3 regions of the Alteromonas sp. 14N.309.X.WAT.G.H12 genome follow, and region 3 is predicted to be linked to each of the others. Evidence: predicted binding sites of a transcription regulator. Region 3 holds the regulator's gene; each other region holds the start of a gene.

Region 1 (10,585 bases), on a different contig from region 3:
GCAGCTTTGGAGTGAATATGTTGTTTCTGCTGAGAGGGTAGAATATATGGTTTTACCCAGAATGACGGCGTTAGCGGAAGTGGCCTGGTCACAACAACCGGAAAAGAACTGGGCTGATTTTAGTCGACGTTTACAATATCTCTTACAGCGATTTGCATTGATGGGGCTGAATGTATCAGAGGCCATCTACGCTCCCCAAATACAATCTCAACTTCACGGAGTAGGGCTTGGGGCATGTCACAAGATAAGTTTTCATCGTGAAATAGAGGATGATATCGCCTGGCTTTATACGGTCGATGGTACGGAACCAAAACATGGCCAACCGTATAAGGGGCCTTTTGTCGTGTCGGGCAATACAACCGTCAGGGTTCAAGGTCAATGCAAAGTCACAGGCAGGTATTTCCCTACCAGTCTTTTTCAAAGTGTGGAAAATAAACTTATTGGTGCTCGTGTCAATTTGGCTCACTGTAAGGTAAACCGAGAATGGAATCCCCAACCAGAGAAAACCTTAGTATGCGGCATTAGTCAGGGGCAAAATGTTTTTCATGCTGACCAATGGGTTGAATTCCCAACCGGGGAAGCAACAATAGAAATTGAATTAGCCCATCAGGAGACATTTAGTCAGATTACTTTAGGCTATACGCCGGGCTTACACCGACATTTTTTACCGCCTCGTAATGTACAATTATGGCGCTCAGACGACGGGCATCAATGGAAAATGCTAATTACAGCTACGGACGATGACTTTTCCTATGAAAAGGGCAGTGTGACGGTTCACTTTGCTGAATGTGAATCAAAGTTTCTAAAATTATTGATAAACACGGATGAAAAAATCTTTGATCGACAAACACTGTTATATCGAACCGCCCCACTCATGTTAGATCAGATTGTGGCGTTATAAGTAAGTTGTTGCTAAAAATCGTAGGATGTCATCAGATAAAGTCGGCGACGTTCGCCCACATAGGAACCAATGGTTTCGGTAAAGCCGCTGATGGCATATTCCTTATCAAACAGGTTTTTGATGTTGGCTTGAAACGTCCAATCCTGCCATTGACTTTGCCATGACAAATCAAAAATTGTATAGGGTTTCACAATCTGGTTGCTGCGGTTTCGCTGTTCGCTGACGTAATCCAACCCCAGGGCAATAGAAGAGTGAATGCTGGGGAAATCGTAGCGTGTCCACACACCTAATTGATGACGGGGCATATTGGCGGTGTAGCGATAATCGTCATCGGTATCGCTTACGTCTACGTCGTTGTAGGCGTAATTGATGTTGGCTACCCAGCGGGAGGTGATATCTGTTAGCACATCAACCTCGATACCTTGGCTGCGTATTTTACCAATAGCAACGTTGTAGTCATCGTTATCCACATCTTCGGCCAGCATATTTTTACGTTCTATATGAAAAGCGGCCAGATTCAGGTTCACCTTTTTATCGAACCAATAGCTTCGGGCGCCAACTTCAAATTGCTGGCTTTCTTCCGGATCAAATAAGCTGCCGTCTTCGGAGGTGTTTTGGTCTTCTGCCGATTGTGGGGAAAAGCCCGTGGAAAAAGACACGTAAGGGATCAACGCCGGACTTACCGCGTAGGTAGCGCCAATGCGGCTAGAGTAGCCAATATCATGATAAGACGCGGTGGACGCATTGCGATAATCTGAGAAATCTTCATCGATGTAGTCAGCACGGGCGCCTGCAACAAGGTTGAGTTTCTCTGTGATATCCCATTGGTCTTGAACAAATAGACCTAGTTGATTGAGTACCGTATGTTCATCGGCGTTTAAGGATAAGACATAGTCATCGGCGTCATCCTGACCATACACAGGATTGAACAAACTTAAATTCGACACCCCGTCGTCTTCCCCGGTTGCACGATAGTACAAAAAGTCATTGTCGTTATAGGTGTAATCCGTGCCGAGCACAAGGGTATGATTCGAAAGCTCCGCCACCACATAACCGGCTAAAAATGCCCCTTTATTTTGTTCGTATCGATCTCGGTATTGGCGCTTGGTTTCATCGTATTCCCCATCGTCATCACTATCGATTAAAGCATTTAACTCGTGATATTTTTGGGTTTCTTCATTAGTAAAGAAGCGGGCATTTAACTGGCTGGTTAACCCGCTATTAATATCGGTACTTAAATTTAACTGCACAACATTGGCGGTGAGTTCCTGATAGTCGGTGGCCTCGTTATTGTTCCAGGAGGTGTCGGTTAAAAAGTTACCATTGTCGTCAGTGGGAATACCCCGCAACCTTGCGCCATCAATATGCTGATAAATGTGGTTGTATTGGACAGTAAGGGTATTGTTATCGTTAATATCCCAGCTATACCCTAAATCAACACTTTGGTTTTGTTCATCGACATTGTTGCGGTAGGAACCTTCATCGCTCAGATAAACCCCTACGCGGTAACGCTGAGATGCGGCCTCATTGACAGGTCCGGAGGATTCAATACTGCCGCTTAAAAAATCCTTATTTCCTAAGCCTAGTTCCACCGTGTTGATGGCCTCGTAAGTGGGCTTTTTGGTCACATAGTTGATCACACCACCTGAATCGCCCGCGCCGTACACCGCACCGGACGGCCCTTTTAATACTTGAATTTGTTGAATAGAAAACAGTTGGGGAATGGAAAATCCACTGAAAGGATCACCTTTTAACCCATCGTAGAGAATTTCATCTTGGGCAAACCCGCGCATGGTAACGGTGGAAAAGTTATTGTAGGAGACCCCTGAAATTGACCGATAAAGATCAGAGATTTCATAGGCGGCCTGATCCTCCATAAGATCCTGGGTGATTACTTGGATACTCTGGGGAATTTTATCAATGGGTGTATCGGTTCTCATGCCTAAGCTGGCGCTGTCCGATTTATACAAAGATAAGGCCCGTCCAGTCACTTCTATATGCTGGAGTTCATCATCAGGTATTTGCGGGGCATTGGTAACACTGTCATTGTTTATATTAGATTCTGACGATGCAGCCTCAGCGACAGACGCAACTAACCATAGAGTGCACGCAGTGAAAATAGTGTAGGTAAGGGATAATGACATAGTGAGCAAATAATGCAGTGACTAAAAAATTGCCTGTATAATATTGATTATGATAATCATTTGCAATAATGATGGAGGCGGGGGGTTATGGATGGCCTATTTTTACGTAAAATTGACGTTATCTGCTAAGTTTTATATCAAGGTAATCAGGATCACCCGATGATGTTCTCGCTGTAGTCGTGGTACATTGATTTATTGTTTATAATTTTAGAGGCGCACCATGCGTGTATTACTGCTTTTCTTAATGAGTATCTGTATTTGGGGTTGTAGTTCGTTAGCATCGTTAACGTCTTATACGGTAAACAATTCAGAACTCGAAACAGTGCTGAGTAAACAGCTGCTTAAATTAAACGATAATACCCGAGTGCTGGGGGTTCCCGTTGAAATAGCCCTAAACGATTTAGCGGTGGATATTGGCCCAGACAACCGAAATGTAATACGTCTAACGGTAGATGCAGATGCCATTGCTGGTATGTTGGGGTTTACTTATCCGGCCAAAGTGACCTTAAGTTTAGAAGGTGCTCCATCATATAATGCCAGTGAAAAAGCCATTTACGTACAATCGTTAACATTATTAGACAGCAGCATTGAAACGGGAGGCTTTAGCGGTAATTTGGCACCAGTCAGTGACGATGTAATGGCGTTGGTCAATAGTTACTTAAAAACGAATCCAGTTTATACGTTAGACACCAGCCAACCGGGCGTGGCTTGGCTAGCGACTATTCCGTTAAATATGTCCGTTGAAGCCGGAAAAATACGTTTCGCCCCCGCGACCAATTAAGTTGTAAGGGGCTTTTCAATAAAAAATACGACAAATTTTATGCATAGAGCCCAGTTAATGGGCCCTTTATGTGGTCGCAAGGAACGCCACACCGTGGCATCACGTAGCTAGCTGGATTATTGATACAGGATCTGGCTTTTAGTGCGTAAGGTCGTGTTGCAACTAACGAAACCTTAGCATGCCTTCATGTAAATCACTGACCGACTGGCAACCCATTAGCATCATATCGCGCTGGATCTCGGCTTTCATCAGGCTAAGGGCCCGGTCCACACCGGCCTGGCCTGCTGCGGCTAACGGATACAAGTAACAGCGTCCACCGCCCACGGCTTTCGCTCCCAGTGCCAGTGCTTTTACCACATGAGAGCCACGCTGGATGCCACTGTCCATGATCACATCAATTTTATCGCCCACGGCATCGACAATTTCTTTGAGTTGGTCAAAGGGCGCCCGTGAGCCGTCCAGTTGACGTCCGCCATGGTTGGATAAGATGATCCCCGTACAGCCAATATCCACGGCTTTTTTCGCATCTTCTACCGACATAATGCCCTTTAAACAGAATTGGCCGTCCCATTCTTGAACCATTTTGGCCACGTCATCCCAATTCATAGCAGGATCGAGCATTTCAGAGAAATAACGGCCAATGGACATGGCACTGCCATCCATATCGATGTGTTCATCAAGTTGAGGCAAACTGAAGGATTCATGGGTAACGTAATTGATCCCCCACATAGGCTTAATGGCAAACTGCATGATGCCGCCCAAGGTCAGCCTAAAAGGAATGGAAAATCCGGTGCGTAAATCCCGTTCCCGATTGCCGCCGGTAATACTGTCAACAGTAAGCATCATCACTTCCACACCGGCTTCTTTTGCCCGTTGCATCATAGCACTGTTGAGCCCCCGATCTTTGTGGAAGTAAAATTGGTAAACTTGGGGATTGTCGTGTTTTCTACGTAACTCTTCCAGACTGACTGTACCTAAAGACGATACGCCAAACATGGTGCCATGCTTAGCCGCAGCAGCAGCTACAGCTCGCTCGCCTTGATGGTGGAAAAGGCGCTGTAAAGCAGTAGGAGAACAATACAAAGGCATGGCCAGTTTCTGCCCCATGACGGTCACCGACAAATCGATGTCTTTTACTCCCCGCAATACATTGGGTACAAGATCGCAAGCCTCAAAGCTGTCGCTGTTGCGTCGTTGAGTGGTTTCATCGTCTGCGCCGCCATCAATATAGTTAAAAATTGGGCTGGGTAAGCGACGTTTGGCTAGTTTCCGAAAGTCATGATAATTGTGGCAATCTTTGAGTCTCATAATGGGGCTTATTGTTGTATGGTTTTGGTAAACATACTTTACCGATTATATTTGGTCAATTTTATTTACCACAAAAAGCTACTCTTATTTGGGAAGCACAGGTAAACTTGCCATCATTCTATTGATCTCCCTGTTTGCCCGAGTTTTTATGAAATCAGCCACATCTATCGCCAATGAATCACAAACGAAATGCCCCACCGAAATCTTTGAATCGGTGCAACAACATTCGTTATCTGAAGCGGTGGTGGAACAACTGGAAAACTATATTCTCGACGGTATTTTACGCAGTGGTATGCAATTGCCCGCTGAACGTATACTGGCGGAACAATTAGGGGTGTCGCGGCCGAAATTGCGTGAAGCATTACGTATTTTAGAAGAGCGTGGGTTGTTAGAAATTCATCCGGGGAGTGGAGCGGTGGTGGCTCCCTTGAGTGGCGATGTGATGACGCCGGCCTTGATAGCGTTATATTGTCGTCATCCCCGGGCTATTCAGGATCACCTTGAATACCGTAAAAGTCAGGAAGTGTTCGCTGCCCAGCTGGCCAGTGCGCGGGCCACCGCTGAAGATAAACAAGGCATTCAGACCATTCTTGATGAGATGGTACGGGCTGATGAACAAGGCGATCTGTCTCAGGCCTTAGAATTAGATGCCCAGTTGCACATGGCCATTGTACACGCCAGTCATAACCGCACGCTGATCCATATGATGGCCTCCCTGTATAGCTTAAATCGCAGTGGTATGTTTTTCAGTCGCAGTGAAATATTACACCAGCGTCATTGTGCTCAAACGCTATTGGAACAGCACCTAGCACTAGGCAAGGCGGTGATAGCCGGTGACACCGAGCATGCCATGACACTGGCGGCACAGCATATCGACTATGTGGCAAATGCCTTAGCCCAGTTGCTTGCTCAGCAACAGCGTGAAGCCCTAGCGGCCAAGCGCTATGCTTAACGTTTATTGCAGTCTGCGTGTGCCAGTAGAGCGGACGGATAAACAATCATTTATTGAGCCGCATCGAAGGATTGCCACTTGTGAATTTTAGCCTTCAGCCAAGAGTCATTCGTGCTTTTGTCTGTTTATCGTTAAGTTGGAGTTATTTTGAGTTGGGCCGTATTTACTGTATTCGCCGTGGTGTTTCAAACCTTGCGTAATGCCTTTCAAAGCCAGTTAAGCCAGAGTGTCAGTACTTCGGGGGTTACCTTATCCCGCTTTTTGTTTGCGCCGCCCATGGCGCTATTTTACCTATTAATACTGTACTATTTTGAACCGGCAGACGTCCCCCATTTTAGCGTAAAATATGTCCTTATCGCGCTGGCAGCGGCACTTTTGCAAATCGCAGCGACATCACTGATGGTGATCCTGTTTAAACAAAAGAATTTTGCCATAGGGGCAGGCTTAGCAAAAAGTGAAGCGTTGGTGGCAGGCGTATTTGGTACCTTGTTTTTTGGTAGCGTGCTGACGCTGCTAGGATGGCTAGGCATTATTATCGGTACCATCGCGGTGTTTGTGCTGAGCGGATTTAGACGGGGAGGTAGTGTTAGTCTATCGACCGCCCTGATTGGTCTGACATGTGGTTCCTGCTTTGCCTTTACGTCGTTATTTGTACGGGAATTAAGTCATCTATTGCCGTTACCCAGCTACCACAGTGCAGCCTGGACCCTGCTATGGATCCTTTGTATCCAAACCCTACTGTTGTGCAGCTACATTGGGTTTCGTCGCCCTAACACCATTAAACAACTCGGTCATAGCCTAAAACTCACCACGGCCACCAGTTTTGTCAGTTGTACAGGCTCCATATGCTGGTTTACTGCCATGACCTTAAATGACGTCGCGTATGTGAAAACGTTAGGTCAAATAGAAGTGTTGTTAACCATGCTTATTTCCGTATTTTGGCTTAAAAAGCGGGTGGCTAGCCATGAAATTGTCGGCTTACTGTTAATCGGCCTAGCGGCCCTCTTTGTGTTGTGGAGCTAGCAGGGCTTTCCCTCTAAATGACAGGCTGGCAGGTGAGTACAGACCATTGTGTGATGTTTTTCTGTGTAGCCTTAGGCTATTGAATTGCTGGGGCTATGCCCTTATATCCCATACTATCGTCATTTGTAAGTACTAACTGTAGTGATTAAAGGCTCGTCGACACCCCCAGCGTTGCCCGTCAATGCAAAACCACAAAAACCATTGCCGTCATGCCTAGAGGACTTTGTGGGTCTTTGGCAACTTTCTCGTACCATTGTGCAGCGCAGCGGCGATACCTTTTTGTTTGCAGGCAAGGCGAGTTTCAGCTGGCGGGACGAGGCTTTGCTTTACCATGAGTCAGGGCAGGTCTCGGGGCCCCATGGAAAGGTTTTACAGGCCGAGCGCAGCTACATTTGGCAGCAGTCCTCGACGAATCAGTTTGATGTGTTATTTGACGATATTCGCTATTTTCATTCCTTTAGTGCCGCCCAGCCCAATGGGGAACACCTATGCGGTGATGACCATTACAAAGTCAGTTACGGTTTTGAAACCTGGCCGCAGTGGTCCTCTACCTGGCAAGTTAAAGGTCCCAGAAAAGATTACGAAATGCATAGCTGTTATCAGCGCACTTAATGGGTATTGCGCTCTGTTTTTCTATGGCATTGATGGTTTTTACGTTTTCGCTTCGTGTGTTGTTTTCTTTTTCTCGTGCCTTTGGGACAACCACAGTGCAATCACGATGATAGTTCCCCCTAAAGCCAGTCGACCATAATGGGTGTCTTTTTACCAAAGCATGAGGTTTACCACCAATCCAGCCGGGATTAATGCATTGTTCATAATGGCCAGGGTACCCGCAGAAACCCTAAGTGCCCCTGCATTCCAAAAATAGTAACCTAAGCCCGATGCCACTGCGCCAAGCCATAGGAGTACACCCCATTGAGTACTTGTGTGGGGCAATTGTTGGCTATTGCCAAATATAACAAAGGCGGGCAGGGCAATGGCGAGGGCGCCAAGATAAAACCAGGCAAAAACATTGTGGTAGGTTAGGTTTGAGTGAAAGGAAGAGGCCAGCTTTTTATACCCGACCTGACCAAAAGCAAAACAAAGGTTAGCGCCTTGTACTATAAGAAAGCCTTGCCAGAAATCTTCATTGATACCCTGAAAGCGAATAATGGCCGCCCCTGCAGTGGCGAGCAGTGCACAGACGAGGTGAAAGGGCGTAAACCGATTAAACAGGGCATCGTTAAGTATAGCTACGTAAAGCGGGGTGAAGATGGTGAAAAGCAATACTTCAGGTACGGTTAGATACAAAAAGGAATGATAAAAAAAGATGTACATCATACCGAGCTGCAAAGCGCCCAGCCCAGCAAGAGTGACTTTTTGTTTTATACTTAGCATACGGGGCTTAAGAAAGGGTAAAAATACCAAGGCAGCAAGTAAAATACGGGTGAGTACCGAAAAATAACTGTCCACCTCACCGGCTAAATATTCCCCAATTAAGGAAAAGGAAAACGCCCATAATACTGTAACTGCAACTAAATAAACCACGTACTGCTCTTGTTAATCGTTGTGTATCCGGTGAAGTATTGCATAGCGTTTGGGAAGGCGCTAGTTCCTGTAATTCACAAGGTGATGCTTATCGCAATACTGTCGATATTTTTTACATGACTTGCATTTAAATAAAATAAATTCATTTTAAACATATAGTTAAAAATGGCTCGTATTTGGCATATGTAAAAGAAATGTCAGTATAAATTGAGTTGTTATGAATAAGTATTTTAAGTATGTCGTGTTATTTTTGTTTCCTTGGGCGATGGGGGCGAATGGAGCGCTCGTTGAAATTAACCCGCTGAGCTACAGTGTTCTGCAAGCCACAGATTGCGGTTCGTATTGTTATCACGATGAAACGGGTAGCCAACTGATTGATGGTTTATATGGGACGCATATTTGGCAAGCCGATTTAGGTAATGGTAATGCTTATGAATGGTTAGGTTGGACAGATGATAGCGTCTATATCGTGTTTGATTTTGGTGCGCTTACCATGGTAAATGAAATTATTGTGGGGACGGTACAGGACCGACTGAACGATGTGGTATTTCCATCCATTAGTGTGGGCACAAGTGTGGATGGTGTGACTTGGGGCACCCCCTTTCACTCCCTTTACGTACCTGAAAATACAGCGAATAATCTGGTTCACGGCGACTTAACTTTATCTGCACTCAATCAAACAGCCCGCTATTTTGTACTGAACTTGGAATTTTCCTTAGATGGGCCATGGACGTTTACCGATGAAGTGGATTTTTACCAGAATGTCAGTGTTTCAGTGCCAGCCCCCAACTCATTCGTGTTACTTACCCTTGGTCTTGCGATATTAGGACTGCGTCGTAAAAGGTAATAGTGTGCATGGTGTGTCATTTCCATTGTATACATACTCTTGCGCTTTTGGGCGCTCAATACACAAGTGGTAAGGTGGCAAATATGGTGCATTTTATCGGGTATCACTTCATCGTATTTCACAATGCCGCTTTTGCCAGTTCAAAGGTAAAACGGCTGCCTTTTCCTGGTTGACTGGTGACGCGGATCACACTTTTATGTATGTCCAGTAATCGTTTTACAATGGATAATCCTAGCCCTGCATTGGCAATGTTTGCTTGGCTATTAGAGGCCTGATATTTAGGTTCAAAGATGGCTTCGAGTTCATTTTGATGAATACCGCGCCCGTTATCAATAATGCTCATGGCCACTTTGTCTTGATAATCATTGATTTCAATTTTCACCATGCCGCTCGCTTGGGTATGACGAATGGCATTATCAATGAGGTTCACCAATACTCGCTCTAATTTACTGATATCGGCATAGGCCACAATCCCGTGCTCGGTCTCGGCGATGACGCGAAGTTGAACCTGTTGCTGTTCTGCTTGAAAACGAAGGCGCTGCATCACATCGTAGGCGAGCTCTACCACATTTACCGGCTCGGGGATAAACTGAATATCGCCACTTTCTAACCGAGCTAACTCAAAAAGTTGATCCACCAGTTGATTGATTTGCAGACTGTTTTGATAGGCAAGATGCACGAGCTCCGGCTTGCGCTGTTCTTCGGGGGTTATTAACCAGGTTTCTAAATAGCCGTTAAGGCCGGTCATGGGCGTTTTGAAATCATGGGAAATATGAGATAGCAATTCTCGTCGCAACTGCTCGGTATTTTTTATTTGGTTGAGTTGCTTATTAATATGCTGCGCTGATGAAATAAAGCTTAACTCTAAGTCTTGAATCTCTTTGCTTTTTAACCAACTGTTTGATGTGGTATCTAGGTTGGCAAAGTCGTTTTTGACATATTCAAGGGTGCGTTGGCTTAGCTTTTTAAGGGGTTTAGTAATAATTATTACCACCAATAACATGGCGATAATGCCAAATAAAATCGCCATGCCAAGTATAAAAGCACTGTCTTTTATTACCTTACTACCGGTGAGTAAAGCGGTGGCTGAATCACGTTTTTG
Region 2 (10,585 bases), on a different contig from region 3:
TGCCAAATTGGCTTTGTATATTAATCATGAAGCAGGAAGCCCGATTGATGATGATCAGCTGTCGGTGGCCTGTTACGTTCATGATTTCGGTATGGCATTTATGCCCTTGTCATTACTGAATAAAACCGAACCCTTTGCTCAGGCAGAATTTAATCTTATGCGATCCCATGTTTATAAAAGCGCCCGCTTGCTGGAGCATTTAGAACATTGGAATCTGGCACGCAAAATCGTCATGCAACATCATGAACGTGTCGATGGCAGCGGGTATCCATTGGGACTAAAAGACGAGGATATTTGTGATGGCGCGAAATTACTGGCCATTTTGGATACCTTTGATGCCATGACCCATTCCAGAGCGCATCATCCAGATAAACGTATGTCTAAAAAGCAGGCGGTTATTGCCCTTAACCGCGATGCGGAAGGGCAATTTTGTAGTAAGTGGGTGCGCCATTTTAATTTGGTGATGACCCGCCTGTTAACGCAAACAGCCTAAGACACGCCGTGTGCCGTAAGAGGTTACGGCACCGGAGAAACAGACCGGACTAAAGACTCTGATTAATCGTTGATGTCCAGTTCTTTGAGTTTCCGAGTTAGGGTGTTGCGCCCCCATCCCAGACGTTTAGCCGCATCCTGTTTATGACCGTGGGTATAATGAAGTGCGCGCTCCAGTAAGATCTTTTCAAAGGTGAGCATGGCATCATTGAGAATATTAAAATGTCCTTCCTGTAGCTGCTTGTCAGTCCATTTTGCCAGCAGTTCAGGCCAATCACCGCTACTGGTCGTGCCGGACTTTTCAGTGACGTTTTCTGAGTGGATCTCTGGGGGTAAATCACTGGGTAACACTTCTTGCCCGCTGGCCATTACCGTTAGCCAGCGACAAACGTTCTCTAATTGCCTTACGTTACCGGGCCAGGCAAGCTGAGATATCAGCTTTTCAGCTTCTTTGCTTAAAAGTTTCGATTCCACATCCAGTTCTTTTGCCGCAGATCGTAAGAAATGCCGTGCCAAAAGAGGAATATCTTCCCTGCGTTCAGCCAAAGAAGGGATATGAATTCGGATAACGTTTAGGCGATGAAATAAATCTTCCCGGAACTTGCCTTCTGCTACGCGTTTTTCTAGATTCTGGTGGGTGGCTGCAATGATGCGCACATCGACGGTAACCGACTGATGGCCGCCTACCCGATAGAATTGTCCGTCTGCCAATACCCGCAATAGGCGTGTTTGCACATCTAGCGGCATATCACCAATCTCATCGAGAAATAAGGTGCCACCGTTCGCCTGCTCAAAGCGACCCTGACGGGCGGTTTGGGCACCGGTAAATGCGCCTTTTTCGTGACCGAAGAGTTCTGATTCAACAAGGTCCGCGGGTATGGCGGCCATATTTAGCGCGATAAAGGGGTTGGATGAGCGCGGACTATGCCGGTGCAAGGCATGGGCAACCAGTTCCTTGCCGGTACCGGATTGACCATTTATTAGCACGCTGATAGAGGAGCGGGATAATCGGCCGATGGCTCGAAACACTTCCTGCATGGCGGGCGCCTCACCGATGATTTCGGTGGGGGTGTCATCTTGGGGTACCTGATTCTGCCGAGATTGTTCTCTTGCGTGAGCTAGGGCACGTTGTACCAGGGTTACGGCTTCGTCAATATCAAAAGGCTTAGGTAAGTACTCAAAAGCGCCACTTTGATATGCGTTCACCGCACTGTCTAAATCGGAATGTGCTGTCATAATGATCACAGGAATTACGGGATCAATATTATGCACTTCATTCAGTAACGTCATGCCATCCATTTGTGGCATGCGAATATCTGAGACGATAACTTCCGGGCTTTGACCACTGTTAAGTTGCAACAGCAAGTCTTCAGGGTTCTCAAAACTTAAACAACCTATATTCGCTGTTTGTAACGCTTTTTGGAGTACCCAGCGAATGGAGCTGTCGTCATCTACAATCCATACGGATTCATTATTCATTGTCCGACTCCTTTCTTGGGATAGGGAGATAAAGCGTAAATTCGGTATGTCCAGGATGGCTTTCCACTTCTATTTTACCGCCGTGGTGGTTAATTAATGTTTGTGCAATCGACAAGCCTAGTCCGCTACCGTTTTGTTTGCTGCTAACCATGGGGTAGAACAAGGTATCTCTGATTTCCGCAGGGATACCGGGGCCATTGTCTATAATCTGAATTTTGGCGACTAAAGAATGGCGCTTCCCTAGGATGGTCATTTGTCTGTCGATACGGGTGACAAGACGGATTTGAGGTGAGGGCGTTTTGGCTTCAGTCAGTGCTTGCACACTATTCCTCAATATATTGAGTACCGATTGTTGGATCATGTCCTGATCAACCCGCAAATCCGGAATACTCGGGTCGTAATCACGAATAATGGTAATCGGGTTATCCGAATCAACGCGCATGAGACTACGTACTTTTTCCAGCGCTTGATGAAGATTGCTCCATTCAAGACGGGGCAGGGAATTAGGTCCTAGTAAGCGGTCGACCAAATTTCTCAGGCGATCAGATTGGTCGATAATCATTTGCGTAAATTCAGTATGGGCTGGATTGGTGAGTTCTTTTTCCAGCAACTGTGCCGCGCCACGGATCCCACCTAAAGGATTTTTAATCTCATGGGCTAGGCCTCGGATTAATTCTCGGGCGGCATCGTGTTGGGCGTTTTGCTGGTTTTCCCGGGAGATACGGCGTTGCTGATCAATACGGCGTACTTCAAACATTAGCTTTGGACCGTCATCGGTCTGCAAATTTGTCACCGTAAGATCGGACAAGACGTTACGTCCGTCTTTGAAGCATAAACGCATATCGTTTTCGGTAAAATCTTCACCACGACGAATAGCGGCCCGTAGCCGTGCGCTATTAATTGCGTTTGGCGCAAAAAACTCAGAAAGTTTGTGTCCGGATAATTGTTTTACGCCCGTTTCGAACAGGGCTTCACCTGCGTGATTCGCATAAACAATTTGTAATTGTTCGTTTACCATTACTAACGCAGTATTTAAATTATTTAATAAATGGTTTGTTTCAAACTCGGTAGCAAGCATGCCGAGCGGCTCCCCTTTGCACTGATATGGTGCATTATAGATTACTGTGCTCGATCAGCGAAGATTCAAGTTAAATAATTATTTTATATGAACCCCTATGGTGCGTGGCATGCGCCACCATAGATCGCTAATTGGCGTTAATTAACACTGATGCGTGATGCAAATACAGTGTTTGTTGAGGAGACGATGCAAGAGTCTTGCCTTTATTATCGATGAGATCCACACGGTAAGAGTGAGCGCCACGATCGATATCGCTAAGCTTAAAAATGCCGCTACTATTGGTCCAGTTGGTTTGGTCATCGAAGGTTAATTGATAGCGACCTTTATAGGTGGGTGAAGCGGTGGCTTTGATTATCACTGTGCCTAGATTATTGCGTACTGTGGCTTCTGGCTCCGGTGAGGTAATGGAAACCTCATAGATTACCTTTTGCTTTTTAGTTTGTTGAGACTGGAGAGGCTTTTGGGTGGGGGTGGGGGCAGCCACGTTTTGCGTGTTACTGTCTAAAACAACCGGTTCTGCCCCTTCCTGTGGGGTATCGGTATAAAGTACGGTGCCATCTGGTTTTACAATCTTATAAATCGTTTGCGCAGATAAAAGAGACGAAACAAACCAGAGTAACAGCAACCGTTTTTTCATGAGCGATGCTTCCTTTGTTTTTTTTCAGTTTAGCAAAGTCAAGGACAAAAAAAAGCCCGCATTAATCGCGGGCTTATAATGATAAATTATCAATATCTGGGTAGCGAAGATTAAACGCTGTAGTACATGTCAAATTCAACAGGGTGCGTAGACATGGCTAGTTTTGTTACTTCTTCAGATTTCAGCTCGATGTATGCATCGATCATATCGTCAGTCATAACGCCACCGGCTTTCAGGAAGTCACGGTCGCTATCAAGGGCTTCCAGCGCCATTTCAAGAGAACTCGCTACAGTGGGGATCTCTTTGGCTTCTTCTGGCGGTAAGTCGTACAAGTCTTTATCCATGGCATCGCCAGGGTGGATCTTATTCTGGATACCGTCAAGGCCAGCCATAAGCATTGCAGTGAATGCCAAGTATGGGTTAGCTGTTGGGTCAGGGAAGCGTACTTCGATACGACGAGCTTTGTCGCTCGTCACATAAGGAATACGGATAGACGCTGAACGGTTACGTGCAGAGTAAGCCAACATAACAGGCGCTTCAAACCCAGGTACAAGACGCTTATATGAGTTTGTTGACGCATTGGTAAAGGCGTTGATCGCACGAGCGTGCTTGATAATACCACCAATGTAGAACAAGGCTTCTTCTGAAAGGCCTGCATATTTGTCACCCGCAAAGATGTTCTTACCATCTTTAGCAATAGATTGGTGAACGTGCATACCTGAACCATTATCGCCTACTAGCGGCTTAGGCATGAAGGTCGCTGTTTGTCCGTAGGCATGAGCCACGTTATGAACAACATACTTATAAATTTGGATTTCATCCGCTTTCGACACCAAGGTATTGAATGCCGCTGCAATTTCGTTTTGACCCGCAGTTGCTACTTCATGGTGATGCGCTTCAATAACTAAGCCCATCTCTTCCATTACCAAACACATGGCGGCACGAATATCATGTGCAGAATCAACAGGAGGTACTGGGAAGTAACCGCCTTTTACGCCAGGACGGTGAGCCAGGTTTCCGCCTTCAAAGTCGGCACCTGAATTCCATTTTGCTTCTGCAGAATCAATCTTGAAGAAAGAGCCTGCCATATCAGTGTGGAATTTAACGTCATCGAACAAGAAGAATTCAGGCTCTGGACCAACGTAACAAACGTCACCGATGCCTGTGGATTTCAAATACTCTTCTGCACGACGGGCTACTGAGCGAGGGTCACGCTCGTAGCCTTCCAAGGTGGTTGGTTCCACGATGTCACAGCGAATATTAACTTGGGCTTCCTCAGCAAATGGGTCGAGTACTGCTGTGGATGCATCAGGCATCAGAATCATGTCAGACTCGTTAATGCCCTTCCAGCCAGAAATAGAAGAGCCGTCAAACATTTTACCTTCTTCAAAGAATTCATCATCGATCAGGTTAGCGGGAATCGATACGTGTTGCTCTTTACCTTTCGTGTCGGTAAAACGCAAATCCACAAATTTCGCTTCGCTTTCTTTGATCAGCTCTAATGTCTTTTCTACTGACATCGTGTCCTCCGGATTTAATTAGCATAAAAAGTGGGGTGAACAATTTCACTCCAAAATAATTAAAAAATTGTGAAGCGATATTCGTGCCATAAAGTAGCTTCACGTAATTACGTGGGCTAGCTGGAAACGGCAAAGAAACGGGGCATATTAAATGCACCAAATGTGTGCGAAATTGACTCATAATGGTGCACCGAATCTGCATGATCGTGCTTCACTGCTTAGCCTAGAGCATTCTATAAAGTGATACCAGCATAACCGACATTTTGAGCTTAATCGCGTGAGAGATGAGAGAATTACCTTTTAAGTGGTGGGTTTTCATTGGGAGGCGAAAAGAGCACTAGTTCCAGGATGCCCGCTTCAGCATTTTTTACCTTATGCTTAACTCAGTCGCAACACGATAAACACGATAGGTCGTAACAAGAATGGGTTTGTAAGAATAAAAAATGCGAAACGTAATATTAAAAGCTAAACTAGTAATAGAACGCTAACCAACGTATACTCGCGCCTAATTTTTATACCTAAGCGGATTTAGGCAGCCTAAAAACATCAAATTAGGCACCCGATTAGGCACCCAAAATCTAAATTGGCACCCAATGAACAGCATAAAACCTCATACAATCAAGAATTTACGTAATATCGCAATAATAGCTCACGTTGACCACGGCAAAACGACGCTTGTTGATAAATTGCTTCAGCAATCCGGCACACTCGAAAGTCGTGGCGAAGCCCAAGAGCGGGTAATGGACTCCAACGACATCGAGAAAGAACGCGGTATTACTATTTTGGCAAAAAATACTGCCATTAACTGGAACGATTATAGAATCAATATCGTAGATACTCCTGGACACGCTGATTTCGGTGGTGAAGTAGAACGTGTTATGTCCATGGCCGATTCTGTATTGCTATTGGTTGATGCTCAAGAAGGCCCCATGCCGCAAACCCGTTTTGTGACACAAAAAGCCTTCGCTCAAGGTCTTAAGCCTATTGTGGTTATTAACAAAATCGATAAGCCGGGAGCCCGTCCAGACTGGGTAATGGATCAGGTTTTTGATTTGTTTGATAACTTAGGTGCCACCGATGACCAATTGGATTTTCAGGTTGTTTATGCCTCGGCATTAAACGGCTGGGCATCAATGGACTCAGACACCCAAGGCGAAGATATGACGCCGTTGTTTGAAACCATTGTTGAACAGGTTGCTGCTCCGGATGCCGATGCTTCTGGTCCGTTCCAAATGCAAATTTCACAGCTGGATTATAATTCCTACGTAGGTGTTATTGGTGTAGGTCGTGTTAGCCGTGGTAGCGTGAAAATGAATCAGCAAGTCACCGTTGTGACTGCTGATGGCAAAACGCGCAACGGTAAAGTGGGTCAGGTCTTGGGTTATCTTGGTCTTGATCGCCATGAAGTGGATTCTGCCAATGCCGGCGACATTATTGCGGTTACCGGTCTGGGTGAACTGAAAATTTCTGATACCATTTGTGATGTTAACACTATCGAAGCCTTGCCTCCCCTGTCTGTGGATGAGCCAACGGTTACCATGACCTTCCAGGTCAATACCTCGCCATTCGCGGGTAAAGAAGGTAAATACGTGACGTCCAGAAATATCCTGGAACGCTTAAATGATGAATTGATTCACAACGTGGCACTGCGGGTTGAGGAAACTGAAGATCCGGATAAATTCCGCGTTTCTGGCCGAGGTGAATTGCACCTGGGTATCCTGATTGAAAATATGCGTCGAGAAGGTTACGAGTTGGCAGTATCTCGTCCAGAAGTTATTCTCAAAGACGTTGATGGCGAATTACAAGAACCCTTTGAGACATTGACTATCGACTGTGAAGAAGCGCATCAGGGTTCCATTATGGAACAACTGGGTCTGCGTAAAGCAGAGTTAACCGATATGTCACCGGATGGCAAGGGACGTATTCGTATGGACTTTACTATTCCAAGTCGTGGTTTGATTGGTTTCCAAACTGACTTTATGACCATGACTTCAGGATCGGGCTTGCTCTATCATACGTTTGATCATTATGGTCCCCACAAAGGCGGCGTAATCGGTAAGCGTAAAAATGGTGTACTTATCGCTAATGCCAATGGTAAAGCGTTAACCAATGCATTGTTTAACCTGCAAGAACGGGGTCGCTTGTTTATTGGTCACGGTGTTGAAGTATACGAAGGCATGATCATCGGTATTCACAGCCGGGATAACGACCTGACCGTTAACGCCCTCAAAGGTAAGCAGTTAACCAACGTACGTGCGTCGGGTACAGATGAAGCCCAGACCTTGGTACCACCGGTTAAAATGACCTTGGAACAAGCATTGGAATTTATTGATGATGATGAATTAGTAGAAGTCACGCCAAAAAGCATTCGAATTCGTAAGAAATTACTTACCGAAAACGAACGCAAGCGTGCTTCACGAGGCAAGTAGCAGATATAAAATGAAAAAAGCGCCAGTTTGGCGCTTTTTTTTTGATTAAAACAAAGTGGTAATTCGCCGATAAGGGATTATCCTTGTTAATGGTACAGTGCAGTTAAGTCGGGGTAGTTGGCAGTATGAGTAAGTATTCTATTGTTGTCATTGATGATGATACGGTGACGTTGGATATTGTTACTTATGCCTTGGAAGATGCATTGGATACCACCGTGTATGCATTTAATCGTAGCGAAATGGCCCGAGAATTTCTCCTCAATAACGCCTCAGATAAACTGTCATTGATTATCAGTGACCAGAATATGCCCCAGTATGATGGACTTACTTTACTCAGGGATTGCCGTCATGCAGGGATAGCAACGCCATTTATTTTACTCACTGCCGATGCAACCCGAGATACGGTCATCGCCGCTAAAAAAGGTGGGGCTACTCAGTTTCTCGCCAAACCCTTTGTGAGTGATGACTTGGTTGATAAGGTAAAATCTCTGCTCATTTAGGTTCCTGCTCTAGTCAACTAACAGCCTTTTCGATTACACTGGCATTTAGTGTGTAAAACACCCTCCATATCTTTTCTTTTTCACCGTAATCACAGGATATTTTCAGTGTCTTTTAATTTTGATGATACGCCATCCCGCCAGGGGACTTATTCTTTCAAATGGCAAAAGTACGATGGACAGGACATCATTCCTGCCTGGGTTGCTGATACCGAATTTCGTTGCGCACCGCCCATTCTCGACGCATTGGCGGCGAAAGTGGAGCATGGCAATCTAGGTTATGTGTTGCCTGCCCAGTATCAGCCCGCCATAAAAGCGGTACAACGTTGGCTTAAAGACAAGCATAACTGGGATATAGATACTGACTGGTTGGTATGGACTCCGGGTGTCGTTCCCGCGTTTAATATTGCCTGTAAAGCCTATTGTGAACCTGGCGATAAGGTGATGGTGCAAACGCCTAATTATCCGCCGTTACTGGCTGCGCCTAAAATTAATGGTTTAGAGCGTGTGGATATTGGTACCGTGGAAGTGGATGGTCGTCCCACTTTGGACTTTGCTGAACTTGAAACCCAAGCGGCAGATCCTAAGTGCAAGTTGTTGATCCTCTGTAACCCGATGAATCCGGTTGGCAGTGTACTTAGCCAAGATGAAATTGATCGTGTTGCGGCAATTTGTCTCGAGCACGAGGTTAAGTTATGTTCAGATGAAATTCATTGTGATTTGATACTTGATGAAACGGTTTCCCATATTCCCGCTGGACGGGTTGAAGCCCTTAAGGATGTTAGCGTCACGCTGATGGCCGCCAGTAAAACCTTCAATGTGGCAGGATTGGGCGCTTCTTTTGCTATCATTCCCGATCGTCAGTTACGGCAACAATTCACACAGGCCGCTGCCGGGCATATGCCTTGGGTGAACCTGTTGGGATTAGTCGCCACAGAAGCCGCATTTACCCAATGTGATGATTGGCATCAGGCCATGCTCGCCTACTTACGGGGTAACCAAAAACGCCTTGTAAAGGCGGTAAATGCCATTGATGGGCTAAAAGTACATACCTCACAGGCGACCTTTCTTGCCTGGGTGGACGCTAGCGGGTTAAGCGTTCCTAATGTCCAAACCTGGGCAGAAAGTCGGGGTGTGGGACCTTCTCCTGGTAGTGATTTTCATGCACCGGATCATTTCCGGTTAAATTTCGGCTGTAGCCGTAGCATGCTAGACGCCATTCTTACCCGTTTAGCTGGTAGCTAAACTAAATAATTTATAACCAGCTAAGGTGCACACAAACAGTACAATGAGCGCGCCGACAATATTGCTCATTGTACTGTTTCTAAATGTGGCAGGAACACTTTCACGGTTCATCACAACCAGCAAAAAGACGGCAATAATAGGCAATAAAATACCGTTGGCGGCTTGGGCAAATAAGATGGCGGTTAAGGGCTTAAAGCCCATGCTTGCAATACTCACTCCGGTGGCGATCACCACAAAGCCAATCACTCTAAATAATGTGCTATCTAGCTGTGCTGGCTTGCCTAATGCACCACATACGGCATAAGCGGCAGCAAGGGGGGCCGTTATGGTGCTGGTAAGCCCAGCGGCAAACAGTCCAGCAGCGAAAAACCATTTTGCTTTGTCGCCTAACACGGGGGCTAGTTGCTCGCCCATATTGCCGGCAGTTAATGTGACTGCATGTTCGAAAAATGCCGTCATGGCCGTGGCCACAATGACAAGTGTGATGGCTCCACCTAAACCGATGGCAATGACTGACTGACGTCGACACGCTTTGACGGCCTGATGTTGGTCTGCATCTTTATATTGTTGCGCCACCAGGCTTGCATGAAGAAATAAATTGTATGGCACTATGGTGGTACCGATAAGGGCTAACACCATGGTAATGGACTGGGTATCCATTCGAGGGGACAGCAATTGCGTTAGCATGCTGGTTAAATCCGGTTGTGCCACTACCAAGGTGACAACAAACACCAAGGCCATAATGGCCACCAGGCTGACCAGTGCAGTTTCAATGAGTTTATATTTACCGCTAAGTAGCAAAATACAGGCAACAATACCCAGTATCAATGACCAAGAACTGGTGCCTAAAGGCGCAATGGTATCCAAGCCAATGGCAGCTCCGGTAAGATTTCCCGACTCATACGCGGCATTGCCAATCCCAATGGCGGAGATAATTAAAAAGGCGATGATAAACCTCAAAGGCTTATTCGCAGTAAGATTCATCAGGCATGCTGAAAGACTCTTACCTGTACCAATACCCAGGCGAGCGGCCATATCCTGCAAAACCATGGTTGCGAATATAGAAAACAATAGCGCCCAGGCCAAATGAAAGCCATAGCCTGCACCGGCAAGACTGGCGGTGGTAACCGTACCTGGCCCGATAAAAGCCGCCGCCACGATATACCCTGATTTATCTTTTGACATATTTTAACTGCCGGTTAAATGTT
Region 3 (10,585 bases):
GACGCGTGACTACCGTGTTTAGACCCGATACCATTGAGAGCAAAAGACAGCACGATGATAATGACGAAGATAACAAGGAAGATAATCAATAATGGCTACGTTGTCTGCATCCCATTTAGCTAAATCGTACAAATCCCGCCAGGTTGTACGGGATGTCAGCTTGTCAGTATCAACGGGCCAAATTGTGGGCTTGTTAGGGCCCAATGGCGCGGGGAAAACCACCACCTTCTATATGATTGTGGGGCTGGTTCCTTTAGACAAAGGAAAAATCAAAATCGATGACCAGGAGTTGACGCACCAACCCATGCATGAAAGGGCACGCAGAGGCATTGGATACTTACCACAAGAAGCATCCATATTCCGTAAACTCACCGTTCATGAGAATATCATGGCGATTCTGCAAACCCGCAAAGATTTGAAAAAAGAACAACGTGAAGCCGAAGCGGATTCACTACTTGATGAATTTAATATCAACCATATACGTAATAGTACGGGTATGAGTTTATCCGGCGGAGAGCGCCGTCGGGTGGAGATTGCACGAGCACTCGCTGCTAACCCACAATTTATTTTGTTGGATGAGCCCTTCGCTGGTGTTGATCCAATTTCAGTGAATGATATAAAGAAGATTATTCAGCATTTACGTGACAGAGGTATAGGAATCCTTATTACGGATCACAATGTTCGAGAAACCCTTGATGTTTGTGAAGAAGCCTATATCGTCAGTCATGGCGAGCTCATTGCGCAGGGTACCGCGGAACAAGTATTAAGTAATCAAAAGGTTCGTGATGTATACCTGGGAGAGCAATTCAGGCTATAGTTAGGATATCGGATTCGGTTAATCGTGACCCATACTGGGTATCCCTTGATAGAGTTATATAAGACGTAGATGAAACCATCGTTACAGTTAAAATTTAGCCAACAACTTACAATGACGCCGCAGTTACAGCAGGCGATCAAATTATTGCAGTTGTCGACACTTGATTTACAACAGGAAATTCAAGAAGCCTTGGATTCCAACCCGTTGTTAGAAGTGGATGAAAGTACCGACAACGATGTTGGCGAAAAAAATAATTTAGAGAACGACGATACGGTTCAGGAATCGGCATCTGCCACTGAAAGTATGGACACTGGAGAAGCGTTAGAAAAAAACGACCTTCCCGAAGAATTACCCTTAGACAGTACTTGGGATGAATATATCTCAGCTTCCTCCGCACCGGCAACCAGCATATCCGGCTCCTCTGGTGGCGATGATGAACAGATCTTTCAGGGAGAAACCACCGAGAACATTCAGGATCATTTGCTTTGGCAAATGCGCTTGACGCCCTTTTCAGAAATAGACCGAGCCATCGCCTTGGCGATTATCGACTCCATCGATGAAAGTGGTTACCTCACCGTTAGCGTTGAGGATATTCTGCAAAGCGTTAATAGTGACGAAACCGAAGAACCGGTGGAAGAAGACGAAGTGGAATGCGTGCTAAAACGTATCCAATTGTTTGATCCCATAGGCTCTGGCTCCCGTTCACCTCAGGAATGCCTGCTTGTGCAACTCAAACAGTTTGCCCCTGAGACGCCTTGGCTGGAAGAAGCCAAAATGCTGCTGGAGAACCATTGTGATTTACTCGGTAGCAAAGATTATCGAACACTAATGCGTAAAACTCGGCTCAAAGAAGATCAACTTCGTGAAGCCATGCGTTTACTACAAACATTGAATCCACGGCCCGGTAGCGCCCTTATCACCAAAGAACCAGAATATGTCATTCCTGATGTGTCTGTGGCGAAGAAAAACGGACGATGGGTGGTGGAACTTAATCCAGATAGTCTACCTAAATTAAGTGTTAATCAGCAGTATGCGGCCATGAGCCGTAAAGCGAAAAACAGCAGCGACTCTCAGTTTATTCGCTCTCATATGCAAGAAGCGAAATGGTTTATAAAGAGTCTGGAAAGTCGCAACGAAACCCTATTGAAGGTGGCGAACTGTATCGTACAGCAACAAATGGGATTTTTTGAGCACGGACCGGAAATGATGAAACCAATGGTGCTCAATGATGTCGCAGAAATGGTGGATATGCATGAATCAACAATTTCCCGCGTAACCACGCAAAAATACATGCATACCCCACGGGGCATTTTCGAATTGAAATACTTTTTCTCCAGCCACGTCGCAACGGAATCAGGTGGCGAATGTTCATCAACGGCAATACGCGCATTAATTAAAAAGCTAGTGGCGGCTGAAAAACCCAGTAAACCGCTTAGCGATAGTAAGATTGCTTCGTTGTTGGCCGAGCAAGGTATTATGGTAGCTCGGCGAACAATAGCAAAATACCGGGAATCTTTGTCGATTCCACCGTCTAACCAACGCAAAAGCCTGATTTAGGGCTGCTTAAAATAAGGAAGACGAAATATGCAAATCAACCTTACCGGTCGTCATGTTGAGATCACTGACTCTTTGCGTAATTATGTCGATACTAAATTCAGCAAATTAGAGCGCCACTTTGATCACATATCAAATGTGCACGTCATATTAAATGTTGAAAAACTCAATCAAAAAGCAGAAGCTACAGTATACCTTAGCGGCGCGGAAGTGTTTGCCTCTTCAGAAAACCAGGATATGTATGCCGCAATAGACAATATGGTTGATAAACTGGATAGGCAGGTATTAAAGCACAAAGAGAAGCTTAAAAAGCATTAACGTCACTTATGGATATTCAAGCCATCGTAAGCCTGGACCGCACTAAATGTGCGGTCCAGTGCAATAGTAAAAAGCGTATTTTGGAAATTATCAGCGGAATCGCTGCCCAAAATAACCCTGACATTGACGAAGCCACAGTGCTGAGCAGTCTGCTTTCCCGAGAAAGAATGGGCAGTACTGGCATTGGCAACGGCATCGCACTTCCCCATGGTCGACTAGAAGGGTTGGATCACGTTATCGCTATTGTTGTCACTAGTACACCTGCGATAGACTTTGATGCCATTGACAATAAACCTGTGGATATTTTTTTCACCCTGTTAGTGCCTCATGATCAAACAGAAGGTCACTTGCAAACCCTAGCCACAGTGGCGGGAAAACTCAGCGACAAAGAAACCATAAAAAGCATCAGAAAAGCGCAAACCAATGATGATATTATTCGCGCATTACAGTAAGTTATAGAAAAGGACATTTGTTGCCTGCGGATTTAGGAGAGACACGGTGAATCTGATCATCATAAGTGGCCGTTCAGGCTCGGGAAAATCTGTAGCATTACGGGCCTTAGAGGATTTGGGATATTACTGCGTTGATAATATCCCCGTTAACCTGCTTCCCGCTTTAACCCATACTGTCGCCGACGAATACGAACAAGTGGCCGTGAGCATCGATGTTCGTAACCTGCCCAAAGATCCCGCTGAATTAGTGGAAATACTGGATTATTTGCCCGAATCTTGGACGGTTACCATTGTGTATATCGATGCCAGTGAAGACATGCTGATGAAGCGCTTCAGTGAAACCCGGCGTTTGCATCCACTGGCCAAATTAAACAAGTCTTTATCCGATGCCATTCTCACAGAAAAAGAACTGCTTGCCCCCATTGCGGAACGGGCAGATCTTAATATTGATACCGATTCCTTAAGCATCCACCAGCTTGCCGAACTCATACGCGAGCGCATTTTAGGTAAAAAAAGCGCGCGTTTAGTACTGGTTATCGAATCCTTTGGCTTTAAACATGGCATTCCTAAAGACGCCGATTACGTGTTTGATGCCCGTTTCTTACCTAATCCCCATTGGGAGCCCGACTTAAAACATCTCACTGGCTTAGACACGCCTGTGCAAGTATTTTTAAGTTCACAGCCCATCGTTACCAAATTTATTTATCAAATTCAAAACCTCATCACCACATGGTTACCCCATCTAGAACGCAACAATCGAAGCTATGTGACCGTTGCCATAGGCTGCACCGGTGGCCAGCACCGCAGTGTTTACGTTGCTGAATGCTTAGCTAAGAACTTGCGGGAGAGCCATTCTGATGTGCAAATACGTCATCGAGAGCAAAAAGAATGATGCGCCTAGAAAAATCTGTCACCATTGTTAACAAACTGGGCTTACATGCCCGGGCAGCCACTCAACTGGTACAACTGGCGAATCAATTTGATGCCGAAGTTACCTTGCAAAAAGGGGATAAAACGGCCAATGCAAACAGTGTGTTAGGGCTAATGATGATGGAAAGTCATCAGGGTGAGCAGGTAACCATTATATCAGAAGGCCCAGATGCACAGGCGGCACTTGATGCGGTAGAAAGCTTGATTGTCCAAAAATTCAACGAAGATGAATAACCGCATTATGGTCACTCACCGGTAATACTTCCCCATACAACCCATGAAAACCTCTGATCCATTGCTTCCCGGCCACTTCTATTGCTAAATAAACCTACTCTCACTTTTGCTTAAGTAGTGAACCACTAAACTGCTCAGCGTAAGTTCAAGGATCTGAACATGTATTTTGTTCATCGTTTATCGATGGTGTTAGTGGTGCCGTTACTCTTTTTCCTTCCTCTGTCATCGGTTTATGGGCAGGACTCCCTGTATTTAGGCGGTGCAGAATGGCCCCCCTACTTTGTTCTGCAAAATCAAAATCAGGCAGCGGGTAAAGATTATTTGTTGCTAAAATCCATTCTTTCGAAGATGAACTACGCCCTAATACCCCAAGTTTTACCGGAAAAACGCCTAGCTCATGACGTTAACCAAGGCAAAATCGATGTGGTGTTAGGCGCTGCTTATACACCGGAACGGGCACAAAATAACTATTTTTCCATTCCCTATCGCACAGAAAGCATTGGTTACGGATACCTTAACAGCGGTTCTGCGCCACCGGCACAGCAAGATCTGCTCACACGCTTACGACAGGGTAAAACACTGGCGCTCAATACAGGTGGCTGGTTTGGTGAGTACTTTTCATCCCATATCGCCAATCCTTTTCACCATCAACTGGTGCATATTGAAAGTGTGGCACGTCGGATAAACGCCCTCGCTTTAGGTCGTGTGGATTTGATTTTAGATGACAAAGAGGTCTTGGCTTACAGCGCCAAAAAGCAAGGCATTCAAATAACGGTGAGTGAAGAAAACATTCAGCGCCAAGAGGTACATTTTATGTTTAGTCGTTATTCTGTTGATCAACAATTTATGCAGACATTTAATCGCTTGCTAGCAGAACGGCTAAAAATTGAACCGCAAAATGATGACGAATAAATGACAACCATAACAATTTGTCGCACTTGATCATAAGACTTCAACACCCTCAGGTTTAACCTGCCTATTCCCCCACTTTTGCTAGTATTTTCAGCATCAATATTCATGACAGAATTTGCTTGTTGGGGTATCCTATAGGTATCCCTTCCATATTGTTTCTCAAAGGATTTCAGTGGCAGAAGCATTGGACAGTAAATCAGCACAAAGTCAATTACGCTCACTTAACGACGCCTTGGGTGATGGGCGATTTGTGTCTGTAAGAAAAATGCTGCATGAGCTGCCGCCGAGCGATGTGGCACTGATCCTAGAATCCAGCCCAACCAAAACCCGGGATGAATTGTGGGATCTTATCGACAGTGATTTTCACGGCGATATTCTCGAAGAACTGTCCGAAGATGTACGTAACGGTATTATCAGTAAGATGGTGCCGGAAAAAGTTGTCGATGCCCTAGAGGAAATGGACACCGATGACTTAGCAGAAACACTAAGCAGTCTTCCCGATGAAGTCTTACAGGGTATCTTGCAATCCATGGATGCCCAAGACAGGCATCGTGCGGAGCAAGCGCTGGCGTATGGTGAAGAAACCGCCGGCTTTATTATGAATACTGACACCATTACTTTGCGTCCAGATGTGACCGTTGACGTGGTGTTGCGTTATATACGGCTAAAAGGTGAATTACCAGAAAACACCGACACCTTTTACGTGGTAAACCGCACCGACAACCTTGTCGGCCTTGTCCCGGTAGCCCGACTGCTCACCGCCGACCCTGAAGATAAGGTGGCAGAAGTCATGGATGAAGATGCCGAAGCGGTGCCGGTGAATATGCCTGATGGTGAAGTGGCCAGCCTATTTGAAAGGTACAACTGGCTGTCTGCCCCCGTTGTGGATGAAAATCATCGCCTAGTTGGACGTATTACCATCGATGACGTGGTGGATATCATCAGAGAAGATGCGGAGCACTCCATGATGAGTATGGCCGGTTTAGATGATGAAGAAGATACCTTTGCCCCCGTTTTACAAAGTACCCAGCGACGCTCGGTTTGGTTAGCCGTAAATCTGGTTACGGCCCTGATGGCTGCCGCTGTCAGCGATCTATTTGAAGCCACTCTCAGTCAACTGGCCGTATTGGCCATTTTAAACACCATTGTTCCCAGTATGGGCGGTGTTGCGGGAAATCAGACACTCACATTGGTGATCCGGGGTATGGCCCTAGGTCACGTTAACGGCAGTAACGCCCGCTGGCTCATTAGCAAAGAAATCGCCATCGGCTTTTTAAATGGCATTATCTGGGCATTACTTATCGCCACGGTCATTGGCGTATGGAAACAAAATTTGATACTGGGTGTGGTGATCGCCTTCGCTATGCTGGTTAACATGATAGCGGCGGCGTTGGCCGGTGCAACACTGCCCATTATCATGAAGCGCTTAAAAATCGATCCTGCCCTTGCCGGTAGTGTTATTCTCACCACCATTACCGACGTTGTTGGTATTTTTGCCTTTCTTGGCACCGCCACCTTACTATTGATGTAAGGCATAAAAAAAGTCGGCATTGCCGACTTTTTATTTAATGACTTTCAGGTTGGGTTTACCTTTTTTCGGTGGTACCGGCGCGTTTTGTGAATCGCCATCACTGGTATCCCCCGATGGTCGTGTTACCCCATCGCTATTACTTTTAGGTGCAGAATCTGGCTTTTCGGTCTCTTCTTCTAACGAGAACACCGTACCTGCGCCGTTCTCCCTTGCATATACGGCTAATACCGCATGACAAGGGATGTAAATTTGGCGAGGTTGGCCACCAAATCTAGCCTGGAAAGACAATGCTTCCAAATCCAGAGCAAAGTTCATACACGCTGCCGGAGAGACATTCAGTACTATCTGACCGTCTTTTACAAACTCCTGAGGCACATCAACCCGCTCCATAGTGGCATCCACCACAATGTAGGGCGTAAGCTGGTTATCCACTATCCAATCGTAGAATGCTTTTAACAGATAGGGTTGATTAGGGGTCATCATACTCATAACGGGTTATGAATTTCCCGTTCTTGATCCGTTAACGAGGCTTTAAAGGAGCTACGAGAGAAGATGCGCGTCATATACGCATTAACTTCTTTACTACCATTGCCGGTTAGAGTGATACCCAATGCAGGTAAACGCCATAACAGTGGTGCAAGGTAGCAATCCACTAAGCTAAACTCTTCACTCATGAAATAAGGCATTTCATCAAATACAGGGCCTAGGGCTAACAGGGCTTCGCGTAAATCATTACGAGCCGCTTCCACATCACCTTCATTACGGAAAATTTTATTCGCTAAAGAATACCAGTCCTGCTCAACCCGGTGCATCATTAAGCGACTTTGTCCTCGCGATACGGGATAAACAGGCATCAGGGGCGGATGAGGAAAACGCTCATCGAGATACTCCATGATGATATGGGATTTATATAGAACCAATTCTCTGTCAACGAGGGTTGGCACGGTACCGTATGGGTTCAAATCAAGCAAATCCTCAGGCAGATTCGTGGGATCTGTGTAGCTTATTTCAACACCAACACCTTTTTCCGCCAAAACAATACGAACCTGGTGACTGTAAATGTCGATGGTATCTGAGAACAACGTCATGATTGAACGCTTATTCGCGGCTACGGCCATTCATTTTCCTCCGTCGAGAGTAATACTACGCAAGCGCTAATGTCGCTTGCCATATGCTAAAAAAGGGGGCGGAATGCCCCCTTGCGTATTATACACAAAATATGCGCTGTTAGTGTACTTCTCTCCAGTATTCTTTCTTCAATAAGTAGACGAAGAAGAAAAGAACAACGATGAATACCAGCACCCACTTTCCGATACTTTCAGACTGTAGGCGGAAAGGTTCACCTGAATAAGCAAGAAAATTCACCAAATCCGCCACGGCTTGATCATATTCTTCCGTTGTCAGCGCACCGTCGCCATCGGTTTTAATACCCACAAATTGGGATTTCATTTCACCGTCCACCAGCACTTCTTCATGGGCCATGCGTGGCGTGCCTTGCAACGGCTGAAGTACATGAGGCATACCCACATCTTTGAAAACCGCATTATTAACACCAAACGGACGGCTTTCATCCACATAGAAACTGCGCAAATAAGTATAGATCCAGTCAGAACCTCGCACCCTATTAACCAGTGTTAAATCCGGCGGCGCCGCACCAAACCACGTGGCCGCAGACGCTTCAGGCATGGAGCGGGTAATATAATCGGTAACCTTTTCACCGGTGAACTGAAGGTATTTTTGTCCCAATTCATCGGGAATCCCTAAATCATGGAAAGTACGCTGATAACGCTGATATTGCATGGCGTGACAACCCAGACAATAGTTCATAAAGATTTTAGCACCTCGTTGCAAAGAGGCTTTATCCGTTAAATCAACGGGCGCTTTATCTAAATGCACACTGCCGCTGGCAGCCAAAGCCATACCCGGGATGAGGAATGTGAGTACTAACATCAATTTTCTCATTTCGGGATCCTCGCAGGTACAGGTTTAGTCCGTTCATTTTTGCTGTACAGGAACAATGCCACAAAAAAGCCAAAATACAGTACTGTGGCAATTTGTGAGGCAATGATTTTCCAGTTTTCCTGTGGCGTTCCACCCAGATAACCAAGGAATACAAACACCGCAGCGAAAAGTAAAAGGTTTACTTTGTGTAAGCCACAACGATAACGCCAAGATTTCACACGACCACGATCCACCCATGGTAAGGCAAACAGTGCTGCAATTGCCCCAAACATGGCGATAACCCCGAACAGTTTATCCGGTATGGCTTTCAATATGGCGTAGAAAGGCGTGAAGTACCACACAGGGAAAATGTGCTCTGGCGTTTTCAGCTGGTTTGCAATCTCAAAGTTGGGATGTTCAAGAAACTTGCCACCCATTTCAGGGGCAAAGAACATGATGTAACAAAAAACAAATAAGAAGATGCAAAATGCCACCAAGTCTTTTAGCACGATATGGGGGAAGAAAGGCACTACATCATCAGCGATATCATATTTGCTGGTGTAGTATTCATGAATTTCGTACTTGGTCTTTTCACTTTCAGGCAAAGACCCTTTTTTATGTTTAATGGCCACGCCATCAGGATTATTTGACCCCACTTCATGCAGTGCAATAATATGCAAAAACACTAGGATCACGATGACCAAGGGCAAGGCAATGACATGTAATGCAAAGAAACGATTCAACGTTGCGCCAGAGATAACATAGTCGCCCTGGATCCAAATCACCAGATCAGGCCCGATAACAGGAATCGCACTGAACAGCGAAACAATAACCTGCGCTCCCCAATAGGACATTTGTCCCCACGGTAACACATAGCCCATAAAAGCTTCGGCCATTAACGCCAGGTAAATAAACATACCAAATACCCATAGCAATTCACGGGGCTTCTGGTAAGACCCATAAATCATGCCACGGAACATGTGAGCGTAGACAACAATGAAGAATGCCGAGGCACCCGTACTGTGCATATAACGGATAACCCAACCGAAGTCGATTTCCCGCATGATGTATTCCACCGAGAAGAAAGCGCCTTCTGCTGTGGGGTTAAAGTTCATCGTTAACCAGATACCGGTAACAATTTGGTTAACTAATACGATGGTGGCCAAAAAGCCGAACACGTACCAGAAATTCATGTTCCGGGGCGCGGGGTACTGAATGGCGTGCATATTCGCCACTCGCATCATCGGGATGCGTTCTTCTATCCAATTTAAGAATGCATTCATGTTATACAGCCTCCGCTTCCGAACCAATAATGACGGTGGTGTCATCAACAAATTGATAAGGTGGTACAACAAGATTTAACGGCGCAGGTACGCTTTGGAACACGCGTCCTGCCATATCGAACTTCGAGCCGTGACAAGGGCAAAAGAAGCCATTGGGAACACCTTCTACTGCTTCTTCAAAAGCACCATCTTTCAAATATTGGGGGGAGCATCCCAAATGGGTACAAATACCAACAAGAATTAAGTACTCTTCTTTTAACGACCGATAGCGATTTTTAGCAAAAGTAGGTTGTTGTTCCGCTTCTGAATTAGGATCGCGAAGATGATCTTCATGGGTCGCCAGTTCTTCCAGGATTTCCGGTGTTCTGCGTACGATCCACACAGGTTTGCTTCGCCACATCACGCGAATTAACTGCCCTGGTTCAATCGCACTGATGTCGACTTCCACATCAGCACCAGCAGCTTTTGCTTTTGCGCTGGGATTCCACGAAGTCACAAAAGGAACCGCCGCGCCAACAACGCCTACTGCTCCAACAACCGATGTGGCCACCGTTAAAAAACGGCGTCGATTATTGTTATCAGGTTGGCTCCCGTTGAGTGCAGAGTCTTTTGC

The links. The regulator sigma-54, encoded in region 3, starts transcription at its own class of promoters, with help from an activator protein. The targets are predictions, from matches to a motif close to GTTGGCACGNNNNTNGNNT.
Region 1: a site for sigma-54 is predicted at 8,801-8,819, ahead of V5298_RS11825 (PEP-CTERM sorting domain-containing protein). Genes of this name have one in related genera too.
Region 2: a site for sigma-54 is predicted at 5,279-5,297, ahead of glnA (glutamate--ammonia ligase). Genes of this name have one in related genera too.

What each region holds. Positions count from the first base shown of each region.
Region 1 is NZ_JBAHZB010000041.1:1,383-11,967, forward strand. It holds partial or broken gene V5298_RS11785 (beta-N-acetylhexosaminidase) at 1-901, shown strand, start outside; gene V5298_RS11790 (TonB-dependent receptor) at 913-3,045, opposite strand; gene V5298_RS11795 (DUF1439 domain-containing protein) at 3,266-3,826, shown strand; gene V5298_RS11800 (alpha-hydroxy acid oxidase) at 3,989-5,134, opposite strand; gene V5298_RS11805 (FadR/GntR family transcriptional regulator) at 5,283-6,086, shown strand; gene V5298_RS11810 (EamA family transporter) at 6,234-7,109, shown strand; gene V5298_RS11815 (DUF6314 family protein) at 7,335-7,721, shown strand; partial or broken gene V5298_RS11820 (EamA family transporter) at 7,761-8,636, opposite strand; gene V5298_RS11825 (PEP-CTERM sorting domain-containing protein) at 8,854-9,483, shown strand; gene V5298_RS11830 (HAMP domain-containing sensor histidine kinase) at 9,602-10,585, opposite strand, start outside.
Region 2 is NZ_JBAHZB010000014.1:13,671-24,255, reverse strand. It holds gene V5298_RS06775 (HD domain-containing phosphohydrolase) at 1-493, shown strand, start outside; gene glnG (nitrogen regulation protein NR(I)) at 556-1,971, opposite strand; gene glnL (nitrogen regulation protein NR(II)) at 1,964-3,049, opposite strand; gene V5298_RS06760 (DUF4124 domain-containing protein) at 3,177-3,686, opposite strand; gene glnA (glutamate--ammonia ligase) at 3,797-5,206, opposite strand; gene typA (translational GTPase TypA) at 5,800-7,635, shown strand; gene V5298_RS06745 (response regulator) at 7,761-8,135, shown strand; gene V5298_RS06740 (PatB family C-S lyase) at 8,241-9,377, shown strand; gene V5298_RS06735 (Nramp family divalent metal transporter) at 9,363-10,562, opposite strand.
Region 3 is NZ_JBAHZB010000010.1:182-10,766, forward strand. It holds partial or broken gene V5298_RS05525 (LptA/OstA family protein) at 1-92, shown strand, start outside; gene lptB (LPS export ABC transporter ATP-binding protein) at 92-817, shown strand; gene V5298_RS05535 (RNA polymerase factor sigma-54) at 887-2,374, shown strand; gene hpf (ribosome hibernation promoting factor) at 2,402-2,689, shown strand; gene ptsN (PTS IIA-like nitrogen regulatory protein PtsN) at 2,698-3,141, shown strand; gene rapZ (RNase adapter RapZ) at 3,188-4,033, shown strand; gene V5298_RS05555 (HPr family phosphocarrier protein) at 4,030-4,305, shown strand; gene V5298_RS05560 (substrate-binding periplasmic protein) at 4,465-5,217, shown strand; gene mgtE (magnesium transporter) at 5,390-6,748, shown strand; gene V5298_RS05570 (ClpXP protease specificity-enhancing factor) at 6,779-7,228, opposite strand; gene sspA (stringent starvation protein SspA) at 7,234-7,866, opposite strand; gene V5298_RS05580 (cytochrome c1) at 7,976-8,710, opposite strand; gene V5298_RS05585 (cytochrome b) at 8,707-9,972, opposite strand; gene petA (ubiquinol-cytochrome c reductase iron-sulfur subunit) at 9,974-10,585, opposite strand, start outside.